DNA from 3 places in the Arthrobacter sp. K41 genome. Region 3 is predicted to be linked to each of the others. Evidence: riboswitches for the same ligand, from Rfam matches in the RefSeq annotation. Region 3 holds a riboswitch; each other region holds the start of a gene.
What was found. Region 3 has a riboswitch for cyclic di-AMP ahead of AC5RTE_RS07320 (aggregation-promoting factor C-terminal-like domain-containing protein). Riboswitches for the same ligand answer to the same signal wherever they lie in the genome.
Positions count from the first base shown of each region.

Region 1: linked by a shared signal. The riboswitch ahead of AC5RTE_RS02575 (LysM peptidoglycan-binding domain-containing protein) and the one ahead of AC5RTE_RS07320 (aggregation-promoting factor C-terminal-like domain-containing protein) in region 3 are both predicted to bind cyclic di-AMP.
Region 2: linked by a shared signal. The riboswitch ahead of AC5RTE_RS10445 (M23 family metallopeptidase) and the one ahead of AC5RTE_RS07320 (aggregation-promoting factor C-terminal-like domain-containing protein) in region 3 are both predicted to bind cyclic di-AMP.

Region 1 covers NZ_JBNHEW010000001.1:548,444-556,328, forward strand. Annotated here, with positions in the region: gene AC5RTE_RS02550 (metallophosphoesterase family protein) at 1-60, shown strand, start outside; gene AC5RTE_RS02555 (glucose 1-dehydrogenase) at 179-1,072, shown strand; gene AC5RTE_RS02560 (DUF1810 domain-containing protein) at 1,154-1,597, opposite strand; gene AC5RTE_RS02565 (DNA alkylation repair protein) at 1,581-2,150, opposite strand; gene AC5RTE_RS02570 (TraR/DksA family transcriptional regulator) at 2,147-2,503, opposite strand; cyclic di-AMP (ydaO/yuaA leader) riboswitch at 2,886-3,057, shown strand; gene AC5RTE_RS02575 (LysM peptidoglycan-binding domain-containing protein) at 3,061-3,912, shown strand; gene AC5RTE_RS02580 (protein adenylyltransferase SelO) at 4,014-5,489, opposite strand; gene AC5RTE_RS02585 (APC family permease) at 5,486-6,928, opposite strand; gene AC5RTE_RS02590 (ribonuclease Z) at 6,925-7,885, opposite strand, start outside.
Region 2 covers NZ_JBNHEW010000003.1:622,699-630,583, forward strand. Annotated here, with positions in the region: gene AC5RTE_RS10415 (molybdopterin molybdotransferase MoeA) at 1-693, opposite strand, end outside; gene AC5RTE_RS10420 (DUF6457 domain-containing protein) at 690-983, opposite strand; gene mobA (molybdenum cofactor guanylyltransferase) at 980-1,645, opposite strand; gene AC5RTE_RS10430 (HNH endonuclease) at 1,691-2,191, opposite strand; gene AC5RTE_RS10435 (NlpC/P60 family protein) at 2,450-3,250, opposite strand; gene AC5RTE_RS10440 (C40 family peptidase) at 3,415-4,125, opposite strand; cyclic di-AMP (ydaO/yuaA leader) riboswitch at 4,196-4,376, opposite strand; gene AC5RTE_RS10445 (M23 family metallopeptidase) at 4,505-5,326, opposite strand; cyclic di-AMP (ydaO/yuaA leader) riboswitch at 5,336-5,547, opposite strand; gene AC5RTE_RS10450 (iron-dependent transcriptional repressor DtxR) at 5,692-6,387, opposite strand; gene serC (phosphoserine transaminase) at 6,666-7,796, shown strand.
Region 3 covers NZ_JBNHEW010000002.1:629,550-637,434, reverse strand. Annotated here, with positions in the region: gene AC5RTE_RS07350 (phosphoenolpyruvate carboxykinase (GTP)) at 1-433, opposite strand, end outside; tRNA gene AC5RTE_RS07345 (tRNA-Arg) at 711-784, shown strand; gene AC5RTE_RS07340 (dihydrolipoyl dehydrogenase family protein) at 912-2,366, shown strand; gene AC5RTE_RS07335 (hypothetical protein) at 2,496-3,020, shown strand; gene AC5RTE_RS07330 (SixA phosphatase family protein) at 3,027-3,554, opposite strand; gene AC5RTE_RS07325 (winged helix-turn-helix domain-containing protein) at 3,605-4,471, opposite strand; cyclic di-AMP (ydaO/yuaA leader) riboswitch at 5,268-5,428, shown strand; gene AC5RTE_RS07320 (aggregation-promoting factor C-terminal-like domain-containing protein) at 5,434-6,162, shown strand; gene AC5RTE_RS07315 (YdeI/OmpD-associated family protein) at 6,242-6,685, shown strand; gene AC5RTE_RS07310 (glyoxalase superfamily protein) at 6,746-7,120, opposite strand; gene upp (uracil phosphoribosyltransferase) at 7,166-7,801, opposite strand; gene AC5RTE_RS07300 (phosphatase PAP2 family protein) at 7,842-7,885, opposite strand, start outside.

The DNA of each region.
Region 1 (7,885 bases), on a different contig from region 3:
GCGGCGGTGGACTCCGGCGGCATCACGGAGGTCAGGCTCGTCGAGGTTCAGCGGGACTGAACGGGGGCTGGGCCAGGAACACGGAGCGGGTTGGCAGGGACGGGCTGATTGCCTAGGCTGGAACGGTAAGCATGCTTAGCTTTCTCGTGTTCCACTCCGATCCAACAGGAGGACCACCATGACAGACCAGTACACCTTCCGCAATCCGGTCACCGCCTACGAGACAATTTCCCCGCCGAAGCAGGACCAGCCCGAACCCGGCCTGGACGCAGAGCTGGAACCCAAAGCGGACCTCGGTGAGAAAACCTACCGCGGTACCGGCCGGCTCGAAGGCAGGAAGGCAATCGTGACTGGCGCGGACTCCGGTATCGGTGCAGCCACAGCCATCGCCTTCGCCCGGGAAGGGGCCGACGTCGTCCTGTCCTACCTCCCGGAGGAGGAAGAGGACGCCGCCCGCATCGCAGGATTCATCGAAGCCGCCGGCCGCAAGGCCGTCAAGGTGCCCGGCGACCTGAAGGACCCGGTGCTTTGCCGTGAAGTGGTGGACACCGCCGTGGCCGTGCTGGGCGGAGTGGACATCCTGGTGAACAACGCCGGGAAGCAGGTGGCCCAGGAGGAGCTGACCGACATCACGGACGAGCAGTTCGACCACACCCTGAAGACGAACGTGTACGCCATGTTCTGGCTGACCAAGGCTGCCCTCCCACACATGCCGCCGGGCTCCACCATCATCAACACCACCTCCATCCAGGCTTACAACCCATCACCCACGCTGTTGGACTATGCCACCACCAAGGCCAGCATCAACAACTTCACCAAGGGACTGGCCCAGCAGCTCGCGCCCAAGGGCATCCGCGTCAATGCCGTAGCCCCCGGGCCCATCTGGACTCCGCTGCAGGTCAGCAGCGGCCAGCCCAAGGAGGAACTGCCGGAGTTCGGGCAGTCCACTCCCCTGGGCCGTGCAGGCCAGCCGGCCGAGCTCGCCCCGGCGTATGTCTTCCTGGCCTCGCCGGAGTCAAGCTACGTCGTCGGGGAAACGCTGAACGTCAACGGCGGCAGCCCCTCGCCGTAGCCCGGCGCTGCCGGGTATGTTCGACGGCGATGCCCTGCGCAGGAAGCGCAGGCACCGCCGTCGGCTCTTTTGTTCGAAATTCTAGGTCGCGTCCTGGCCCGCCAGCAGCTCATCAGTCGCGGCGTCCGGCTGTCCGTCAAAAAACTTGGCCAGGACGGTCTTGAAGACGGTTTCGCCGGGTGCCGCGCGCAGGAACAGCGTCATGGACGAGTGCAGCTTCCGGGCATCGATGCCGCCCAGGATGTCCTCTGCGGTGCGGCCTGCATGGTTGGTAAGGGCCAGGGCGCAGTCGAGCAGCCGCGGGCCCAGCACCTCATGGTCCAGGTACTCCCGGGCTTCAGCGAGGGAGCTGATGGCGTACCGGCGGGACATGTCGCTCTGTCCCAGGCCGGCGAGCTGGGGAAAGATGAACCACATCCAGTGGCCGGACTTACTGCCCATCTGCAGTTCCGCCAGTGCCTGGTCGTACGTTCCGCCGCTGTCCTGGGCGTGGACGAATCGTTCAAGGTCAAAGGGTCCGTTCATGGGTGTCTCCTTGTGGTGGGGCTTCGGGTTCTGAATGCTGTTCAAGATAGTCCGCTGCGCGGCGCAACTGGCTGTCCGGGTCCGTCCGCCAGCGGGCGAGGACGACATTGGCACGTTGCCGCCCGTGTCCGTCAAGCCGTGCCAAAAACGGCGCCACAACATCGGCCAGCAGGGGGCCGGCCAGTTCTTGGGTCGCGGCAGTCCGCAGGAAGCCCTCAACCCGGGTCAGGTCCGTGTGGCGCAGGAGTGACACTTTGGACTGCAGCAGGACGACGGCGGCGAGGCGGCGTTCATATACGGCCCTTGAGCCGGGCCGTGGCTGGCCCCACAGCGCGGACGCGAGCTGCATAACGCCGTCGTGATCAAAATCCTTGAACTTGCGCAGGGCGTCGCGGACCGTTCCCCGGACAGCGCCCACTGAAGAACCGTAGGAGGCCAACCGACCGCCGAGCCGGGCCTCGACGTCGTCCGCCCGGTACCAGGAGCCCTCATTCTGCAGGGTGCGGTCAATAAATGCGGCGGCAGCCGCCACCTGCTCCCTGCCGCTGGTCATCGGCGGCCTGCCGCGGCGTGCCGGATGCAGAACGGCGTCCACGGCCTTGCCTCCAGCCTGCCCTCGGCAATGGCTTCACCGCAGACGGCGCAGGTGCCGTAGGTGCCGGCGGCGATCCTGGCCAGGGCTGCGTCTACCTGGTGGAGCCCGGCACTGCTCTGCTGCAGCAGGGCCGAAGCCTGGGACAGCTCGAAGGCGATGGTGGCGCCTTCGGGGTCATGCTCGTCATCCACATTCGAGTCCTGCCGGGCCGAGTTTGCCGAGGCGATGTCCTCGCGGAGGGCCGGGAGGAGAGCAATTTTGCGCTCCCGCTCCTCCTCCAGCAGGATCCGGAACCTTTCGTAGTCAGGCATGGCAAAAGCCTACGCGGGGTCAGTGCCTGTTCCCCGTCACCGGAGCAGTTCCAGGCCGTGCCTGCCACGCTGGGCCCCGGTTGCCTGGCCGAATTCCGGAGCCTTCCTTCCAGCCCGATATCCTCCTGCCGCGGAATCCCAGGGCGGCCTGTTTCACGCCGAGGTTATAGGTCTGTGACAAAGAACACGAGCCACATCTCCGGCGCGCCTATCTCGCAAGGTCAGGCTGGGGTGCTGCAACCCTCCAGTCGTTTGCGGAATGCGGTAGAAGCACCTCGTATGTTACCCAAACGTGACAATGGGGCCCCGCACGGGTTAGGGTCTTCAGGTGTCCCTCCCAGACGGGACATTCCCCTCAGTATGCCGAGCCCTGCCACTGACCCGGGAACCAACGCTCTTCAGCTGGCAGGGACGGGGGAACCAAGTTTCCGCGGCCTCATATGAGGCCTTGGGGTTAAGTCGATAGCACCTCCGCTTTTTCCGGATGTGCTCCCGGCCGGGTATCTCCAACCCGAACCCGACAGCTCACCCCGCAGGCATGGGAGAGGCGATCAACCGTGTCAAAAAATTCCATCACCGCCCGTCACCGCGCGACTCCGGCCCGCTCAATCGCGCTCCAGGGTTTGGCTGTGTCAGTCAAGTCCCTTGGCCGCCCGGCGCTCGCCGTTGCAGCAGCATCCGGCATTGCCTTCGGTGTCGGCGCCCCGGCCCACGCAGGCGTAACCGGTCCGGACACCACCGAGACCACTAACACCCAGGCTTACGCAGCACCGGCTGCTGCAGTGGCCGCCCCGGCAGCAGCCGCAGCCAACGTCCACACTGTTGTTTCCGGCGATACCCTCGGTGCCATCGCGGCAGCCCACGGCGTAGCCCTGAACGACGTCCTGGCTGCCAACGGCCTGGCGATCACCGCCATCATCTACCCCGGCGACCAGATCCAGATCCCCGGTGCCGGCTCCGTTGCAGTTGCTCCGGCCGCCGCCCCGGCTCCCGCCAAGGCTGCCGCTCCTGCCAACACCGGCATGAACCTGTCCTACGCCTCCACGGCTGCCGTACCTGCTCCGGCTGCACCTGCCCCGGCAGCTCCCGCAGCCACCGGCACGGGCACCGGCGCAGCCATTCTGGCCAACGCCTACGGCCAGCTGGGCGTCCAGCAGGACTGCACCGCCATGGTGGAGAAGGCACTCCGCGCAGTTGGCAAGAGCGTTGGCGACCTCGCTCCCGGCCAGTTCTACCAGTACGGCACCACCGTTGCCACCCCGGCTCCCGGTGACCTGGTTATCACCGCAGGCCACGTTGGCGTCTTCGCCGGCAACGGCCAGGTTGTCAGCGGCGGCGTGGACGGCTTCAAGACCGAGGTCCACTCCATCAGCTGGCTCGGCGGCGCTTCCTTCGTCCGCGTAGCGTAGTCACACCACCCGAACAGGGGCGGCAGACGGGATTAATCCTGGCTGCCGCCCCTGTTTTGTTTCATCGGGTCTCCCCTGGTTCCGGCACCAGGTGGAGATTTTCAGGTCCCGCAGAAGGTCTGGTAGCTGCCGAAGTCCTCCGGCGCTCCTTCGGCATAGCGTTCCAGCCCGGGCCTCTCACTGAACGGGGCACTGACCACGTCCAGGAGCCGGGTAAAGGGATCAAGGTCTCCCCCCGTTGCTGCGGCGAGCGCTTCCTCCACCAAATGGTTGCGCGGGATGTAGGCGGGATTGACCGTGTCCATCAGGTCCCCGTCCGGTTGCAAGGCGCGCCACCGCCCGGCCCAGGCATCGAAGGCCGCCAGGTCAAGAACCATTCCGCGGGCGGGGCGGTCGTTGCCCCTGGCCGCGTGCGAGAGGTTGCGGAAAAAGGACGTGTAGTCGATCGGTCCGTCCTTCAGCAGGGCCACCAGCCCGTCCACCAGCTCCGAGGCCTCTTCGGCCTCCGCGCTTCCGGCCGGGGCTTCCGCCAGGCCGAGTTTGGTTTTCATGCCGGCGAACCAGGCGTCACTGTATTGCCGGCGGAACTTGCCAAGTGCTTCCACCGCCGGGGCAACGGCCTGTTCCTGGTCTTCATGGAAGAGTGGCAGCATGGCCTCGGCCAGGCGGGCCAGATTCCATTCCGCGATAACCGGCTGGTTGGCGTAGGCGTAGCGCCCGCCCACATCGATGGAGCTGTACACCGCGGCCGGGTTGAAGGCGTCCATGAAAGCGCAGGGCCCATAATCGATGGTTTCCCCGGAGATGGTCATGTTGTCCGTGTTCATCACGCCGTGGACGAATCCCACCAGCATCCACTGGGCCACCAGTTCCGCCTGGGTGGACACCACTGCTTCGAAGAGCGCCAGGTACGGGTTTTCGGCGTTTGCGGCCTGGGGGTGGTGCCGGCTGATCGCATGGTCCGCCAGGCGGCGCAGGAGGTCCATGTTTTCGGTGGCCCGTGCGTACTGGAAGCTCCCCACGCGCAGATGGCTGCTGGCCACCCGTGTCAGTACCGCCCCTGGAAGCATGGTCTCCCTGCGCACCGGCCGGCCAGTGGCCACGACGGCAAGGGAGCGCGTTGAGGGGATGCCGAGTGCGTGCATCGCCTCACTGATGAGGTACTCGCGCAGCATGGGTCCGACGACGGCCCGCCCGTCCCCGGCACGGGCGAAGGGAGTGCGGCCCGACCCTTTCAGGTGGATGTCCCGCAGCCGGCCGTCCGGGCCCGTCAGCTCACCTAGCAGGAGTGCGCGGCCGTCGCCGAGCAGGGGCGAGTAGCCGCCGAACTGGTGGCCGGCGTAGGCCTGGGCCACCGGCGTCGATCCTTCCGGAACGTGGTTTCCGAGGAGGAGGCGTACGCCCTCCGCGGACCGAAGGTATTCCGGATCGAGTCCCAGATCCCCTGCCAGCGCATCATTGAGAACCAGCAGCTTTGGATCAGGTGCTTCCTCTGCCTGCCAGGGAACCGCCAGCTCGGGCAGTTCCCGGGCAAAGCGTCCGTCCAAAGCGACAGTTGTTTCTGCAGCAGCTGTCATGTGTTAAGCCTTTCCTCGTGGTTCGTTCTCCGGTTTATCAGCCATGTGACAAACCAGAGCACAACGCCGATGGCCATCAGACCGCCGGCAATTTGGTACTGGATGACGTTCCTGCCCACCCATGGGCCGGCAAGGAAAGCGCACAGCAGGGCCGCCACCAGCGGCAACTGCCCGGGCGAGGTGAAGAACACCTTGCGGTTGGGGTCCCGCTTGCGGCGCAGTACAAGGCAGGCAACGTTTACTACCGTGAAGACGCAGAGCAGCAGGAAGGCAGTGGTCCCGGACAGGTTGGCCACGATGTTGCTTTCCGGATCGCTGGTGACGTACAGGATGAGTCCCAGCGCCAGGACGGTGGAGAAGACGATGCCGGCCCACGGGGTACGGCGGCCCGGCAGGACCTTTCCGAGGGTACGCGGCAGGACGTGCTGGCGTGCCATTCCGTAGATGAGGCGGCTGGCCATCAGCATGTTGATCAGTGCTGTGTTGGCTACGGCGAAGACCGCCAGGAACGGAAAGATCCTGTCTATCGGGAAGTCGGGCGAACCCTTGTGGACCACCTCAAGAAGCGCGGCTCCTTCGGCTTCCCGAATGTTCTCAAGCTCGGTTGGCGTCAGTACGCTGACCACCGAGACAGCCACCAGCATGTAAAGGAGTACAGCTATTCCCAGCCCGGTCAGCATAGTGCGCGGGAAGATTTTTTCCGGATTCCTGGTTTCCTCCACCATGTTCACGGAGTCCTCGAAGCCCACCATGGCGAAGAACGCGATGGAGGTGGCGGCCGTAACGGCCAGGAACAATCCCTTGTCCTGGTAGTCGCTGAAGACAAGGATCTCGCCGGGGTTTCCGGTGCCCTGGGACATCACGAAGAAGCCGACGCCGATCACAATGCACAGCGCGATCATTTCCACCAGGGTGAGGACAACGTTGAACTTGACGCTTTCCCCCACGCCGCGCAGGTTGATGATGGCCAGGAGCAGCATAAAGGCCATGGCGACGGCGGTGATGACACCTTGCCCGGGTAGTCCCATCCAGCCGTTGATCTCGAACCCGCCGAAGAGGTTTTGGGCCAGGACGTTGGCGGAGGTGGAGGCGCTGGTGATGCCCGAACAAACCACGGCGAAGGCCACCAGGAAGGTTACGAAGTGGATCCCGAATGCTTTGTGCGTATAGAGGGCAGCCCCGGCGGCCTGGGGGTACTGCGTGACCAGTTCCAGATAGGAGAAGGCGGTCAGTGTGGCCACCACAAAGGCCAGCAGGAAGGGCAGCCACACGATGCCGCCCACCGTTCCGGCCATGGTCCCCGTGACGGCGTAAACACCGGCGCCGAGGATGTCGCCCACGATGAAGAGCAGGAGGAGTTTGGGGCCGAGGACCCGTTTGAGTTCGGGTTCCTTTCCTTCAGGAGTAGCGTCGAAGACTTCTTCGGAAGTTTTGCTCATTGTCGACCTCCACGAGAGGTTGGGCGGCTGCGCCCGGGCGGTATGCCGGATAGTTCACTCTCTACCCCCTGCAAGTGTTTGGCAATCAGCAGCCCCACGCCGTCCCCGCTGCCCGGCACGGGGTTGGGATGCCACCGCCGGCGCTTTGGAAAGGCGAAATGGTCCAGGTCCTCGGCCGCCATCACCGTTGTGCCCGCGGCGCGCAAGTCCGCCTGCGCCACCAACTCGCTGACGTCGTCGTACCTTGCCGAAAAGTGCGTGAGCACAAGCGCGTCAACACCGGCGTCGGCTGCAAGCTTCCCCGCCTGCCCCGCAGTCAGGTGCAGATACCTGCCGGCGAGCGCGGCGTCGTCGTCGCTGAAGGTGGACTCGGCCACGAGGAGGTCCACGCCGTCGGCCAGCTCCTCAGCCCCCGCACAGGGAGCGGTGTCCATGACGAAGGCGAAGCGCTGGCCGGGCCGTGGGACACTGACGTCGGCGAGATGGACCCCCGCCAGCGTGCCCTCTCGCTGCAGCCGCCCGATGTCCGGCCCGTGGATCCCTGCCGCTGCCAGGCGGTCCGGGAGCAGGCTGCGGCTGTCCGGTTCGAGGAGCCGGTAGCCGTACGTTTCAATGCGGTGGTTCAGCGCCCGGACTTCAAGCCCTTCGGCCACCGTCCCGTTGCCGCCGTGCGGATGAAGCCTTAGGTCTATTCCGGGCGAACTGATGGACACGAGCGCCCGGACCACGTCCTCTCCGGACGCCGGGTAATGGAGATGGACGGGGTGGGCCACGCCGTCCAGCGCCATGCGGGACAGCACCCCGGGCAAGCCGTAGCAGTGGTCGCCGTGCACATGCGTCAGGCAGATCCGGGTGATGTGTGTTGCGGATACGCCTGCGTGGATCATTTGGCGCTGGGTTCCCTCGCCGGGGTCGAAGAGCAGCCCCTGGCCGTCCCACCGAAGCAGGTAGCCGTTG
Region 2 (7,885 bases), on a different contig from region 3:
CGCTATGCCGCCAAGCATCTCCACGACTGCCGGCAGTTGCGGACCGAAAGTGTCCCGCACCTTGCCCGGGACGGGCACTCCCTGTTCTATAACTTCGGAGCCGGTGAACAGCATCCGGACAAGGGGTTTTCCCTGGACCTGCAGTTCGTCGTAGCCGGCCAGTGCGGCAAGTGCCAGATGGGCAGGGTTGAGCTTCGCTCCCGCCTTGACCAGCATGTCTCCGGCCAGGGCTTCCTCCCCGGCTTTGCGAATGTGCTGGCCGTTGCGGGGTTCCCCGGGCCGGGCGCTCCCACCCGTCATCAGGACCGGCAGGCCGTCCTCGTCCGTGCCGAGTACGGCGCTTTCGCTGCGAAGCACAGCCTTTCCGCCGGGAGGAATCAGCCCGCCGGTGACGATTGGGCTGGCCTGGTGGGGCGCCAGCCGGGCGCCCGGTTCCGCCAGGATCCACGGGCCGCTGCCGTTGACCGCCCAGCCGTCCATGCCGGAGGAAGCGTAGTGGGGCATGTCCTGGAGCGCAGTAATGTCCTGGTCAAGCTTTCGGCCCAGGGCAAACTGCAGGGGAACAGGCCCGGCCGGAATAGGCGTGGCTGCTTCGAAGGCGGCCAGCCTCGCTTCCTCCCAGGTGTGGGCCAGATGCCGCGGCGTCTCCGGCAGGTCCGTTGAACTCCGTTCTTCCCCGGGCTCCTCGGTCATTCGCCGGGAGTCCCGGCAGCTTCAGCGTCGTAGTCGGCAGCCAAAGATCGGGCCACGGCCAGGGCACCTTCCATGGACGCCGTTTCCGTGCTGCGTCCGGCCGCTGAAGCCAGGCCGGCGGCGTAGCCGGCGATAAAGGTAGTGAGGGGCGCCGCAGGCCGCACGACAGAATGCGCTGCTACCCCTGCAAGGGCGAGGACGGCGTTGACATCCACTTGGACGTCCTCAAGCTCATAAGCCTGGAGCAGGGACCTGCACCACTCCTCCAGCGTTTCATCCTGGCTTTTCACTGACTGCCTCCCAAATCAACTGCTGCCGCGCCGGTCCTGGAATTCGTCGTAGTCCCGGCGTCAACTCCTAGTGCGGCGGCATCGTCCCAGGTATCCACGTCGTCAGTGGAACCGGAGGGGACGGTGACAAGCTGCAGGTCAAGACTAGCAAGGAGCGCCCGCATCGAACCGTTAACTAAGGCGCCCCGCGACGCAAGATCCTCCGCAGCCTTTTTTAGCATGCCTGTGCGGTAGAACCCTGCGAGGTGCTGGGGCCGCCCGTCTTCCCCACAGGCCATGAGCCCGTCGCCTCCGAGTTCACCGTCGTCCAGCGGCTTCCTCAGGGCCCGCACGGCAGCAGAGACCCGCGGCATGTCACAGGCCAGCACCAGGGTGTACGTCTGTTCGTTTCCGGCCCGGGCCAGCGCGCCAAGGCCAGCGGCCACAGCAGCCGCCGGGCCTGCAAACTCGGGTTGCTCCCGGCATGAGAGCACACCTGCGGGAAGTGCACCTGGGTCCGGGCCAACAATTACTGTACGGAAGGCCCCGGAGGCCGCGGCCAGTGACTGCTGCAGGAGGGTGGCACCTTGGAAGACGAGCCCTTGCTTCGGTACTCCGCCCAGCCGTGATGACCGACCGCCGGCCAGGATCAAGGCATTGAAATCCGACCCCTTTTGCTCCATTCCCCCAGCCTAGTCCGGGGGCACGGAAGCCGTCCGACACTGGTGCTACGCAGCACGTTCGGGCAGCAGGAACGGATCCCAGGCGGGCGTCGGCTTCTCGAGTTCCTTGATCTGCCAGATGGTCCCATGCGGAGGCTCCGGGACGAACCTCAGCTTCCAGCCCATTTCCGCCGGGGTGTGGTCGCCCTTGACGTTGTTGCATTTCAAGCAGGCAGCCACCAGGTTTTCCCAGGACTCCGCACCTCCGCGGGACTTTGGTTGAACGTGGTCGATGGTGTGCGCAGCTTTACCGCAGTAGGCACACTTGTGCCCGTCACGCCGGAGCACTCCGCGTCGGCTAACGGCCGTGGACTGGTTGTATCTGGGGCGTATGTAGCGGTTCAGGAGGATCACGGACGGGCGGCCCAGAATCTCCTGGGGACCCACGACGGGATCGTCCCCCTCAGCCACAACGCTCGCCTTGCCCGTGAGCACAAGCACCAGCGCCCGGCGGAAAGTAATAACCGCCAGCGGTTCATATCCAGCATTCAGAACGAGAGTGCGCATGCACGTACCTCTTCACGGCCGCACCCGTCAGGGGCACGAGGGCCGGCTGCCCTCGGCATGTCCGGGCTATGGATCGACACCACAAGAGTAAACAAAGAAGTGCACTATCAGCTAATCGCTGAAGCCGGAGGCAGCCGTGTCCGAACCAAAATAGGCGCGGGACCCGCAAACCCTCCGGGTTAACTGACAGAACCCCCGCCGGAAGGGCAGGGGTCCTGTCTGGATTTCGTCAGCTATGCAAAACGTGGCGGAAGAGTGTCAGTTGACGCGGATGAACACCGGGCCGGAGCCTACGTTGGCGCTGAAGACAACAGTCTGGTTGCCGTTGTAGCCACCGTGGACGGCCTGGCCGTTGCCGGCGTAAACGGCGATGTGCGCCATGCCGGAACCACCGTTGGCGTAGTAGATGAGGTCGCCCGGCTGAGCCTCTGCAGCGCTAACCGTACGGCCCAGGGAAAGGTAGCCTGCCGGCCAGTCGTGGAAGTTGATGCCCACGGCAGCCAGGGAGTTGGTAACCAGCATGGTGCAGTCCTGCATAACGCCGAGCTGTGCGTAGGCGGCGGACAGGATGGCCGCACCCTTGCCGCTTGCCGGTGCAGAAACGGCGGGCGCGGCTGCTGCCGGAGCGGCTGCTGCCGGCGCCGTGGCGGTCACCTTGGCGACAGCGGCAGTCCGTGTGGCGGGAGCAGGAGCCGGAGCGGCTTTCTGAACCTCAGCTTCTGCCTCGACTTCGGGCTCGGGGGCTTCCACTACGGGGGCCGGGGTGGTGGTTACAGCCGGCTTCTCGAAGGAGATGGCGATGGTGGAAGCAGCCGAAATCGGAGCCTCAACGGTTGATTCAACTTCCAGGGTGGAAGCCGGAGCGGAATCACGCTGGACGTTGGCGTCAGCAGCGTTGGCTGCCAGGCCGCTGGTCAGGACAAGGCCGGAAGCCGCTGCGATAACAGCCGCCTGGCGTCCTACGCCGCCGGCGTTGTCGCCGACAGCTTTGGCAATGATGGCGAGCGAGTTGGTTTTGGTGACCTCGGCGCGGTGCCGTGCGGTTGCACGAGTAGTCATCAGTTCTCTCTTTCGTTTTCCTTCGAACCGCATGTAGGCAGCCAAAGGGGACTGGACGTGCCGGCATCTTGGGGGTACGCCGGCACGCCCTGAACGGGGATGTGTGATTTAGCGAAAAGCGTGTTTGGGCAAAGAAAAAGCTCTTGGACCGTAAGGTCGAAGAACTAGTTCATGGTGAAGAACGCGGAGGAGCCGGTAGCGGCTACCGAGTGCAGCAGCGTTCCCTGGGAGGGGTTCAGGGCGCTGATCATCATGCCGTTGCCGACGTAGATGCCAACGTGCGCTCCGCCGTTCTGCATAACAAGGTCACCGGGCTGCGGCGTGGACGTGGGCTTCATTGCAGTCCATGCGTTCACGCGGGGGATGCTGATGCCGGCCTGGGCGTAGACCCACTGGGTGAAGCCGGAGCAGTCCCAGCCATTGGGGGTGGTGCCGCCCCAGACGTACGGGCTGCCGATGCCGGTGTAAGCGATGGCCGCGATGCCCGAGCTGGCCGCGGATGCGACGGGCTCGGCGATCTTCTTTGCTGCTGCTGTGGTGGCAGTCGCCGCAGTGGGGGCAGTTGACGCGGTCGCTGCAGTCGATGCGGCGGGGGCGTCCTCGTCATCGGAGGTTGACTGGACTGTCACAGGCTCCACAACAGGAGCGGCGATGGTGGTCACAACCGGCCGTTCGAAGGAAACGGTAGCCGTGGGTGCCGCGGTGACGGCAAGGGCGGGCTGCGCGGATCCGGACTCGGTGGAAGCGGAGATACCAGCAGTGGTATCTGCTGCATTGGCTGGCAGGCCCATGGTCAGGATGAGGCCGGATGCAGCAGCGATGACTGCAGCCTGGCGACCTACTGTCCCGGCATTGGCACTAACAGCCTTGGACATGGAGTCCAGGGCGTTGGTACGAACCGGTTGCGCGCGGTGGCGCGCCGAATTATGGCGTGAAGACACGAAGGTAGCCTCTCCCAATGCCTGCGAGGTGAGCTGTCGGATTCGGATGGGAGTCACCCGGCCGCGCGGCTTCCTGGGAAGCTTTTGCGACTTAACCCCAAGGCCTTCGAAACTAAAGGCCACAATTGGTTCCCCCGCCCCTGCCAGACGATGAAATGCGAACGGACCTTGAGCGGTGGCAGAGTTAGGCAATCCGCACAAGAGCGTCAACTTCGGAAAAGTTGACGCGAGTTAGACGGTACAGCAGTTTTGCGTGAATGTCACATTCAGGTCACGGCAGGTCAAGATGATTTGATAGCAAGCGGTCACTTGACTAGAGCCAGCTGGTGGGGTCGACGACCTCACCGTTGACCTGGACCTCAAAGTGCAGGTGGCAGCCGGTGGAGGCACCTGTGGTCCCGCTGAGGGCTACAACGTCTCCGCGGGAAACTGTCTGCCCCTCCTTCACGCTGAAGGAGGAGAGGTGGTTGTACGTGGTTTCCAGGCCGTTGCCGTGGTCCACTACAACGCGGTTGCCGCCACCGTACTCGTGCCAGCCGGCGAAGGTAACAGTTCCCGTGGCCGCAGCCAGGACGGATGTGCCGCACTGGGCCACATAGTCCTGCCCGCGGTGGAAGTCGCCGGAGCCTCCCGTGATCGGGCTGACGCGGTAGCCGAACGGCGAAGCAGTGGTCAAGGCAGCGAGTGGGGCACCGAGGCTTCCCGTGGAAGCAGCGCGGGTTACGGCGCCGGCAGACTGGGCGCTGAGCAGCTGCTTCAGCTTTCCGTCCGGGTCCGCCTGGGTGACTACAGCGGAACGGCTGAAGTCAATCGCGGCCCCGGCTTCTGCGGTGATCTGGGGCTGCGGGGCAACAGCTGACGCGGCAACGGCAGAGGATCCCAAGGTATCGGTGGCCATGACGGGACTGGTGGCCGGTACGGTCACGGTGAGTACCAGACCGGTGGCGGCAAGTGCCACGCCGGCCTTTTGGCCGATGCCGCTGGCTGCAGCGAATTCGGTGACCTGACGGAAGGGACCCCGACGCCGGCGAGCATCACGGTGCGGATCGCGGGGGCGTTCCGAGGTGATGACTTCGACACCGCGCGGTGTCGAAGCAGGGACCGGCGCGCGGCGGCGTCCCCTGGAATTGTGCATGGTCAAGAAGGGTCCTCTCTGGAAAGCCTGCGAAGTTAGCTGTCGGATTCGGGTCAGAGAGTGCAAAGACCCGGTCCGCCGTAAGCAAGCTTCGGCACAGAGATATCCCGGAGGAATCCTTCACTGGAAGAGGCTTGCTGCTGACGGACTTAACCCCAAGGCAGTCCCCCGGCTGCCGCTTGTGGTTCCCCCGCCTCTGCCAGTTACGACTCGTGCTCCTGATCCGCTGGCAGAGCTCGGCTCCGGATCAGGTAACGCTTTAATATCAACTTCAGTTCAACTATAGAGGCAAAAGGGGCAAAGTAACAATTCCGTTATCTTTGCGTAAGCCACTTCACATGGGGTAGGGCACCCGACGGGGATTCTCAGGCGAGGGCCACGAACACGTGGGCCGCTACCTCCGGCGGCAGCTCGAGCGCCCCTTCGATGCCCGGGACCCGGACGGAGATGTAATCACCCACCCGTTCCAGGGACACAGCAGCGCCAGGCCGGATGCCGCCCTCGTCAAGCTGCGAGAGCAGCTCAGGCTCCACCTGGATGGGTTCAGCAAGCCGGCTGATGGTGACAACAGAGGCAGAGCCGTAGGACTTCATCGCCTCCAGAAGGCTGACAGCCCCGTCGCCAAAACCAAGGGAAGGCATGCCGCCCAGCGCGGCCAGCCCGGGGATGGGGTTTCCGTACGGAGACTTGGTGGGGTGGTCGAGCATCTCGTAGATGCGCCGTTCCACCCGCTCGCTCATCACGTGCTCCCAGCGGCAGGCCTCGTCATGGACGTAGGCCCAGTCCAGTCCGATCACGTCGGCGAGGAGCCGCTCAGCCAGGCGGTGCTTGCGCATGACTTCGGTGGCGCGCTTACGGCCGGTCTCAGTGAGCTCCAGGTGGCGGTCGCCGGAAACCACCACGAGGCCGTCCCGCTCCATCCGTCCAATGGTCTGGGAAACGGTGGGTCCGGAGTGGCGAAGCCGTTCGGCGATACGCGCACGCAGGGCAACGATGTTCTCTTCCTCGAGCTCCAGAATGGTCCGAAGGTACATCTCCGTAGTATCAATCAGATCCGTCATCCAGCTCAGCTCCTCGAGCGCAGTACCTTGCGTTGTCCCACCGTATCGCCTTCAACTGCGACGTAGTCCGTGGAAAAGCTTAGCCTATTTTGACTTTGTCCGATTAGTTGCGGCGGGCTGTGTGACCGTCTCATTGACTGGACTATGACGGCTCCGGTTCCCGCCCCAACAGTCCCACAGGGCAGAATGAGGGAGGCCCTGGTTGCAGCTGTCACCGGCTGCCGGCCACCAGCACCCGTCCGGACCAAAGCCGTGTCCACGCCGAAATTGGAGCACCTGTGAGCGAACCCAGCATCACTATTCCCGCCGACCTCCTGCCCCGGGACGGACGGTTCGGCGCAGGGCCGTCCAAGGTCAGACCGGAGCAGATTGATGCCCTGTCCGCGGCCGCGAAAAACATCCTGGGTACGTCCCACCGGCAGGCCCCGGTCAAGAACCTCGTTGGCTCCGTCCGCGAGGGCCTCAGCCAGTTCTTCCAGGCCCCGCAAGGGTACGAAGTTGTACTCGGCGTCGGCGGCTCCACAGCGTTCTGGGACATTGCCAGCTTCGGCCTTGTGGAAAAGAAAGCCCAGCACTTGTCCTTCGGCGAGTTCGGATCGAAATTCGCAGGGGCTACCAACAAGGCGCCCTTCCTGGAGGCCTCTTCCATTATCAAGTCCGAGCCCGGCACCCGCCCCTCCGCCCAGGCCGAAGCCGGTGTAGACGTCTACGCCTGGCCCCAGAACGAGACCAGCACCGGCGTCGCAGCCCCCGTGCAGCGAGTCGATGGGGTGGACGAGGGCTCACTGGTGCTTGTGGACGCAACGTCCGCAGCCGGTGGACTGGATGTGGACGTTGCACAGAGTGATGTCTACTATTTCGCGCCGCAGAAAAACTTTGCCTCCGACGGCGGGCTCTGGCTTGGCCTGTTCTCCCCCGCCGCACTGGAACGGGCGGCGCGGATCAAGTCCAGCGGCCGCTGGATTCCCGATTTCCTGGATTTGCAAACCGCCATCGACAACTCGCGCCTGAACCAGACCTACAACACCCCGTCGCTGTCCACCCTGGTAACGCTGGACGCGCAGGTGCAGTGGTTGAACTCCAACGGTGGTTTGGATTTCGCTTCTGCCCGCACAGCTGATTCTGCCGGACGCATCTACAGCTGGGCCGAGGCGTCGGAATTCGCCACCCCTTTCGTCACCAACCCGGATGAGCGTTCCAACGTCATCGCAACCATTGACTTCGATGAGTCCGTTGACGCCACCGTGGTTGCCAAGGTCCTGAGGGCCAATGGAATCGTGGACACGGAGCCGTACCGCAAGCTCGGCCGAAACCAACTGCGCATCGCGACGTTCGTGGCGATCGAGCCGGCAGATGTTTCCGCCCTTCTCGCCAGCATCGACTACGTCGTGGGCGAACTGCGCAAGTGAATCGTGCTGCGTCGCGAAACGGGGCTGCGCCAGAAGCCCAAATAATTTAACACCTATTGGTTAAGTACGACGGCGCCGCCCGGGTTTCC
Region 3 (7,885 bases):
CGCCGAACTTGGGGTCCTCAGCGTCGAGGTGGCCCATAACGAACGGGATGATGTACATGGTGCGCCCGCGCATGGAGCCGGCGAACAGGCCGCGCAGCTTCTCCTTCATCAGGTCCGGAGCCATCCAGTTGTTGGTGAAGCCGGCGTCGTGCTCCTTTTCGGAGCAGATGAAGGTCTGCTCTTCGACTCGGGCCACGTCAGCGGGGTCCGAGAAAGCGGCGAAGGAGTTGGGGAAAAGCTCCTGGTTCAACCGGGTCAGCGTTCCGGCCGCAACAAGTTCGTCGGTAAGACGGGTGTTTTCCTCTTCAGAGCCGTCTACCCAGTAGATGCGGTCCGGCTGCGTAAGCTCAGCAACCTCCTCGACCCATGCCAGCAGGCCGGCATGTGTGGTGGGTGCTTTCTCAAGCAGCGGCTTCTGCGCCAGATCGCCCATTTCGGTTCCCTTCCTCGGGTTCATCGGTGTGTGCTAAATGCTATGGTCCGGACCACTCGGGTTTTTGGGACGTATGCTGATCATCTGGCGCCCTCAAAATGTCTTTCCGCGGGAAATCAAGGAATTTTGAGCTCAAATCGTACAACAAAGTGACAAAGGTCACGTAGACCGGTCTAGTTGCGGATATTACACGGCAGTCGATTTGGCATCACGGCCAACCCTCGCGTAAAGTAATTCGAGGTTCAGGGAGAGCGGTTCTTCTCCTGGGACACGAGATGCGCCCATAGCTCAGCTGGATAGAGCGTCTGTCTACGGAACAGAAGGTCAGGGGTTCGAATCCCTTTGGGCGCACAGAAGAAGGTCCGCACCGGTTTACCGGTGCGGACCTTTTGCTTTCTGCTGAAGGGCCTCCTGCGGTCACGTCCTTCCCAATGCAGTCACGTCCTTCCCAGTGCAGTCGCGGGCGTAGGCTTTCCCCATGATGCCCGAGGCGATTTTGCGTGAATTTGATGTTGTAGTTATCGGCGCAGGCGCCGTGGGGGAAAACGTGGCTGACCGGGTGGTGCAGGGCGGCCTTACCGCCGTGCTGGTGGAAGCGGAACTGGTGGGCGGCGAATGCTCCTACTGGGCGTGCATGCCGTCAAAAGCCCTGCTCCGGCCCGGCACAGCCCTCCACGGAGCGCAGGCCTCCCCCGGAGCCAAGGAAGCAGTGACGCGGACCCTTAACGCCGCAGCCGTCTTGAAGCGCCGGGACTCCCTCACATCCAATTGGCAGGATGACGGACAGGTTAAGTGGGTAGAGGACACCGGCATCGAACTTCTGCGGGGCCATGCGTGGCTGACTGCGCCGGGGTCCGTTGAAGTGGCAGGGCTTGATGGCAACTCCTACCAGCTTCAGGCCCGCCATGCCGTGGTGCTTGCCACCGGCTCAGCACCCAACACTCCCCCTGTCGAGGGGCTCGAGGACGTGCAGGTGTGGGGCACCCGGGAGGCGACGTCAGCCAAGGAAGTGCCGCCACGGCTGGCGGTGCTGGGAGGCGGCGTGGCCGGCACCGAACTGGCCCAGGCCTATGCCCGGCTGGGCTCAAAAGTAACACTGGTGGCGCGCAGCGGCCTGCTCGGAAACTTCCCGCCGGAAGCAGCACGCCTGGTCGCGGCAGGACTGCGTGCAGACGGCGTCGAGATCCGGCTCAATACAGCTGCCGAAAGCATCAGCCAGAACGACGACGGGACGCTGAGGCTGCACCTCGGTAACGGTTCCAGCGTGACTGCCGAAAAAGTCCTCGTGGCCACAGGCCGGCATCCGGCCCTGGAGGGCCTGGGGCTGGAAAGCGTGGGGTTTGAACCGGATGAGTCAGGGCACCTGGTCCTCAAGACAGACAATTCCGGGCTGGTCAATGGAGCTCCCGGAGAGGAGCCCTGGCTCTATGCAGTGGGTGACGCCGCAGGAAAAAACCTTTATACCCACCAGGGCAAGTACGAGGCACGCGCCACAGGAGATGCCATCGCTGCGCGGGCGAAGGGTGAACTGAGCGGCACAGCGAGGGACTGGAGCCGCTTCGCACAGACTGCCAACGAGCATGCAGTACCCAGTGTCGTATTCACGGACCCGGAGCTGGCAGCCGTCGGTCGGACCCTGGAAACAGCACAACAGGAAGGCTACAACGCTTCCTCGGTGGAACTTCCCATCCAGGTGGCCGGCTCCTCACTGCACTCCGAAAATTACGAGGGGTGGGCACAGCTGGTGGTGGATGAGGACCGCAGGGTTCTCCTGGGCGCAACGTTCTGCGGACCGGACGTTGCGGAGCTCCTGCATGCGGCCACCATCGCCGTGGTGGGCGAAGTGCCATTGGAGCGCCTCTGGCATGCAGTGCCCTCTTACCCCACCATCAGTGAGGTATGGCTGCGGCTGCTGGAGAAGTACGGGCTGTAGGCGACGGCAGAGGTGCGAGCGTGCCGCTGGGCGGGCTGGCTGCACCGAGGGACCAAAGTGTTGCAGCCATTATGGTTGACTCGCGCGGCTACGAGTGGAAGTTGCCCCTCTTCGGGGATGATGGTGGTCATGCGTCACATGGGAAACAGCGGCAAGTTCGCGGTCATCGCCGGCATCGTGGCTGCCGGGCTGCTGATCCTGACGGGCATGACCCTGGCGGAGCCGGTGTTCATCGCTTTCCTTGGCGTCCTGAGCCTCGCCTGCGTCGCCTGCATTGCGGAAGTGCTCCGCCGCCGCCGCATCTTTATGCTCGTCGTCGCTGGTTTCTCCACCAGCCTCGCCATAGCGGGATCGCTTGCCTTCCTGAGCACCTGGGAAGCGGCCTTCGCCGGCCAGACCTCACTGTTCGGCACCCCACTGCCCACCTCAGACCCGGATAACTACTTCTTCCTGGCCGCGCTCTCGCTGCTGACAGCCCTGGCGGCACTGTTCGCGGGGGCCGTATGGCCGGGGCGGCGAGGCAGAGTGCAACACCCGGGCGCAGCCCGGGCCAGCGGCGCGCGAACCGCTTCCCGCGACAGGAACGCCGGCGGGCCGGCAGCACGGCAAACACGGCCTTTCCAGCCCCAGCGCCGTCCCGCGCCCAGGAAGTAGCCTGGCTCAGTGTGACCGCGGCACCTTGAACCTGGTGATCCGTGCGTCCTGCCCGTCCAGCTCCGCCCAGGACTTTTCAGTTTCGAGGACGGTAAGCGCGTTGGTGGGATACCTCGTGGCGGCGTCCATGTAGGCGTCGTGGTCAGAATCACGGGAGGCGAGGTGCATCGCAAGATCCTGCACGCCGGGCAGGTGCGCGATCAGCATAAGCGTGGTCACGGTATCCGGAACATGGTTGACCACCGTCAGCATACGGAGGGCCGAGGCGGCGTAAAGCCCGTCTTCGAGTTTGGGCGTGGGCGCCTTGTCACCCAGTTCGGAGCACACCCAGGTGCAGGTCTGGCGGGTCCGCAGGGCGCTGGAGCACAAGATGAAGTCGGGCACGATGTTGTGCTTAAGCAACCAACGCCCGGCAAGCGGCGCCTCCCGGTGGCCCCGCTCCTCCAGGGGACGGTCGTGATCCGCCACACCGCCGGGCCAGTCCGCCTTGGCGTGCCGCATGATCACAAGGCGTCGAAGATGGTGCTGGCTCATGGCTTAAGCTTAATGCCCGCCCCGGCAGGGGCGGCCAACGCTCTGAGGGGCTAGATCGAGTATTCCGGAGCGGCCCAGACGATAACCTCGGGGTGCTCGTAGAACCGGTAGCCCTGGCCGCGCACCGTGCGAACGGTGTTGGCGAGGCGGCCAAGCTTCGAGCGGAGGCGGCGGATGTGGACGTCGATGGTGCGCTCGTTAGGGACTTCTTCGGCGTTCCGCCACAGGCCTTCAAGCAGTTCGTCACGGCCCACGGTGCGGGTTCCGTTTTCCACAAGGTAGTTGAGGAGCTCAAACTCCTTGAACGTCAGGTTCAGGGATTCACCATCAAGGTGTACTTCGCGGCGGGCCAGGTCGATGAGGACGCCTGAGGGGCGCGGTTCCTGGGGCTGCTGGGGCCGCGGGGTTTCCGTGCGCTGCCGGGTGTTAACCGTGGGGTCACCGAACGTGGAGCGGACGACGTCGAGCGCTGACCCGGGGGTGCCGGCCGGGGCTACGGCAACAGCGGCGTAGCTTTCGGCTCCGGTTACCAGGGACTGGGCGTAGGCGCGGATTTCCTGGGCAAGCTTGGCGATGGAGGTGCCGGCGGCGGCCGCAGTTTCCTCATCAATTCCCATGTACAGAACGAATCCGCGGGCAACGTTCTCATTGGCTACCGGGCGGACCGGGGCGGGGCCGGCCACTACGGGAGTGGGAGCCGTCACCGGCGCGGAGTCAGCCGGCGGAACGGCGCGGAGTTGGCCGTAGGAGTTGGGATTGAAGCCCTGGGGGCCATAGCCCGCGCCGGGAAAGCTGCTTCCCGAAGTTGCGGGAGCGAGCGACGTGCGCGGTCCGAAACCGGGGCGGAGGCCGGAAGGCTGGCCACCTTTGGCGGCGTTACGGACAGAAATGTGGACGTATCCGGATGCAACTGACATGGATTGCTTACCTCAATGTGAATGGCCGTCATCGCGGCTCGAATGCTGGGTTCCCCGCATGGACTGCGGGGAGGGACGCCCGACGCTGGGCTGGGGGCGTATGCCTACTAACTTCGAGGGGTGGGAAGATCAGGCGTACATTCGACAACAGCGCATGTCGGCAGCAGCGGATGTGCTGGGCCAATGTTCTGCGGCTGCAGGTGCTGTTGAGTTCTTGTTCACAATGGAAGTGTGCAGCGTAACAATGCTAACTTGCAAGTAACAATGGACCGCTTCGTCCGGATAGTGAGACAAAAGCGCTTAACGTGTCGCAGATCACGATTCTGGCTGATGGTCAGATTGCTGATCAATATCCCGTTTGACGCTCCTCCTGAAGGTGCCAGCGCAACTTAATTCGGCGAACAGTGCGCACAAGTTCGCTTTCTTCATGCGTCTTCAAATTGCCGGAATCGCCTTCCTTTCGTCGCTCACTGTCCAGTAGCGGCCACTAGTAGCCCCGGGAAATCGGCCGAAGCACGTGACGAATCTGGGCGGCCTGGCCCGCTTTCACCTCAAGCGGCGGCAGCGCAGCCTGCCATCCCTGACTCCTCAACCGACACCGTGGCTCGGGGTAACAGGGGCATAACGCACGAAGTCAGCTCAATAGCGAAAACGCCATTTCTCCGGTTGCTGCTTCGACAAGGCGACGCGCCGTCGTCGTGATCTCTGTTACCAAGTTGTGACTTACGGTCTGGTTCCTGTACCGTCGATAGGGTGCGGTTCGGGCGTTCGGGCCGCATATCCGGATGACGCCAAGCTCTGCCACTTCCCGGATTCCTCTTGAACATAGGCAGAGGCGGGGGACCCACCGTCCCGGGCACTGATTGCCCTTGGGGTTAAGCCAGCACGTGAACTTTCCGTAAGGCCGGATGCCCTCATCCGAACCCGACAGCTAACTCCGCAGGTGTGAGAGGCGATTCATCATGTTCAAATTCCTGGCACAGCCACGTCCGAAAATTGAGTCTGCACCGCAGGCCGGGCCTGAAACTGGCAAAATCCCTTCGTTCGGCAAGCGCGCGGCAGTGATTGCCGCGTCATGCGCACTCCTTATTGGAGTTGGAGCTGCAGGACAAGCTACCGAAACCAGCATCCGCGCAGCTGCCACCGAAACACAGGCGGTTGAGGCGCAGTCCAACCTCAGCATCGAAAAGAGCGAGATCACGGCGAATCCCGCGCCGGAGTCGGCAGCCCCGGCCCTGCCGGAAATCAACGTTGTACCGCAGGCGGCCGAGCCTGCACCGGCACCCGAACCTGCACCGGCACCGGCTCCCGAGCCGGCACCGGCACCCGCTCCCGAGCCCGCACCGGCGGCCGCCCCCGAGCCTGCCCCCGTCGTCGCGGTCAATGATCCCGCCGGCGCCCAGGCCTATGCGGCCGGCCAGCTTGGCAACTACGGCTGGGCTCCTGACCAGATGCAGTGCCTGGTTACTCTGTGGATCAAGGAATCGGACTGGACCACCACGGCCACCAACCCGAGCAGCGGCGCCTACGGCATTGTCCAGTCCCTGCCGGCCGAAAAGATGGCCAGCGCAGGCGCGGACTACCTCACCAACTACCGCACACAGATCAACTGGGGCCTGAACTACATTCAGGAGCGCTACCAGTCCCCGTGCGGCGCGTTGAACTTCCACTTGTCCAACAACTGGTACTAAACGCCCGGGATATCAAGAACCTGTCAGCCGTGCGGCCCGCACCTTCTGAAGGTGCGGGCCGCGCGGCATACTGTCATTCATGAGGTTTACCACCACGATCCAGGGCAGCGGAAACAAGACCGGCATCGAGGTTCCCGGGGATGTTGTTTCGGAGCTCGGGGCCGGCAAGCGGGCGCCTGTGGTGGTCACCATCAACGGCAAGAGCTACCGCAGCAGCATTGCCGTGATGGGCGGGCAAATCCTGGTCTCACTGAGTGCGGCCAACAGGGAGTTTGTTGGCGTTGCCGCAGGAGACACTGTGGAGGTGGACCTGGAACTCGACACCCAGCCCCGGGTAGTGGAGATGCCCGAGGACCTTGCGTCCGCACTGGCTGCCGAGCCCGCCGCCCAGGAGTTCTATGCCACCCTGAACTACAGTGCCCAGCGCCGGTACGTTGATCCGTTGGGTGAAGCCAAGACCCCCGAAACCCGGCAGCGACGCATCGCCAAGGCAGTGGCGGACCTCAAAGCCGGCAAAAAATAACGTCCGCCGCTTTTGTGTCCTCTGCCATTTCCTGCCCGCGTGCCTGCGCCCCCGTGAAGGTTAGGCGTCGCGGCCGGGGATGTACTGCACCGCCCACCTGTTGCCGTCCGGGTCGGCGAAGTACACAAAGTGGCCCCAGTCCTGCACGTCCACGTCGCTGACGTCCACTCCGTTGCCCTTCAGGTGTTGGTGGGCGGATTGCATGTCGTTCACCACGAGCTGGAGGTTGGAGCCGGTGCCCGGAGGGGCGTCCGTGAGCCCGTCACCAATGCAGATTGAGCACGCAGAGCCCGGCGGTGTCAGCTGGACAAAGCGGATGGAGTCAGTTGGCCGTTCGTCGAAGTCGGCATTGAACCCCACCTTGTTAACGTAGAAATCCTTCGCGCGGTCTACGTCTGATACAGGGACATACACAAGTTCCAGTTTCCAGTCCATCCGCACAGGCTAGCGGCGGCACAAGGAATGGAAAAGGCTTGAGGACTACCCTGCAATGCCGTAGAGGCGGTCCCCCGCGTCCCCGAGCCCGGGCACGATGTACGACTTCTCGTTGAGCTTTTCGTCGATGGAGGCAAGGACGATCGTCACGTTTGCGTCCGCGAGTTCCTCCTCGAGCTTGGCCAGGCCTTCCGGAGCGGCCAGGAGGCAGATGCATGTCACATCCGATGCTCCGCGCTTGAAGAGGAACTTGATGGCTTCGCGCAAGGTTCCGCCGGTGGCGAGCATCGGATCCAGGACGAAGATCTGCCGGTCAGTGAGGTCCTCGGGGAGTCGCTCGGCGTAGGTGATGATGTCCAGGGTTTCTTCGTCACGTGCCATGCCCAGGAAGCCGACCTCTGCGGTGGGAACGAGTTTGGTCATGCCCTCCAGCATCCCCAGCCCGGCGCGCAGGATGGGGACCACCAACGGGGTGGGTTTGGTGAACGCGGTGCCCACAGTGGTGCTGACCGGTGTTTCGATGGTGACGGGCTCGGTGCGGACCTCGCGCGTGGCCTCGTATGCAAGGAGTGTCACAAGCTCCTCCGTCAACTGCCGGAAGACCGGGGACGGCGTGTTCTTGTCCCGCAGGACGGTGAGCTTGTGGGCGACCAGCGGGTGGTCAACAACGAGAGTGCGCATGGGTCAAAACTATCACCCGGCTGCTGGTGCCCCTCGGCTCTCAGCCTCCCGCGCCCGTCCGCGAGGAGCCGTCGCTCCCCCGCA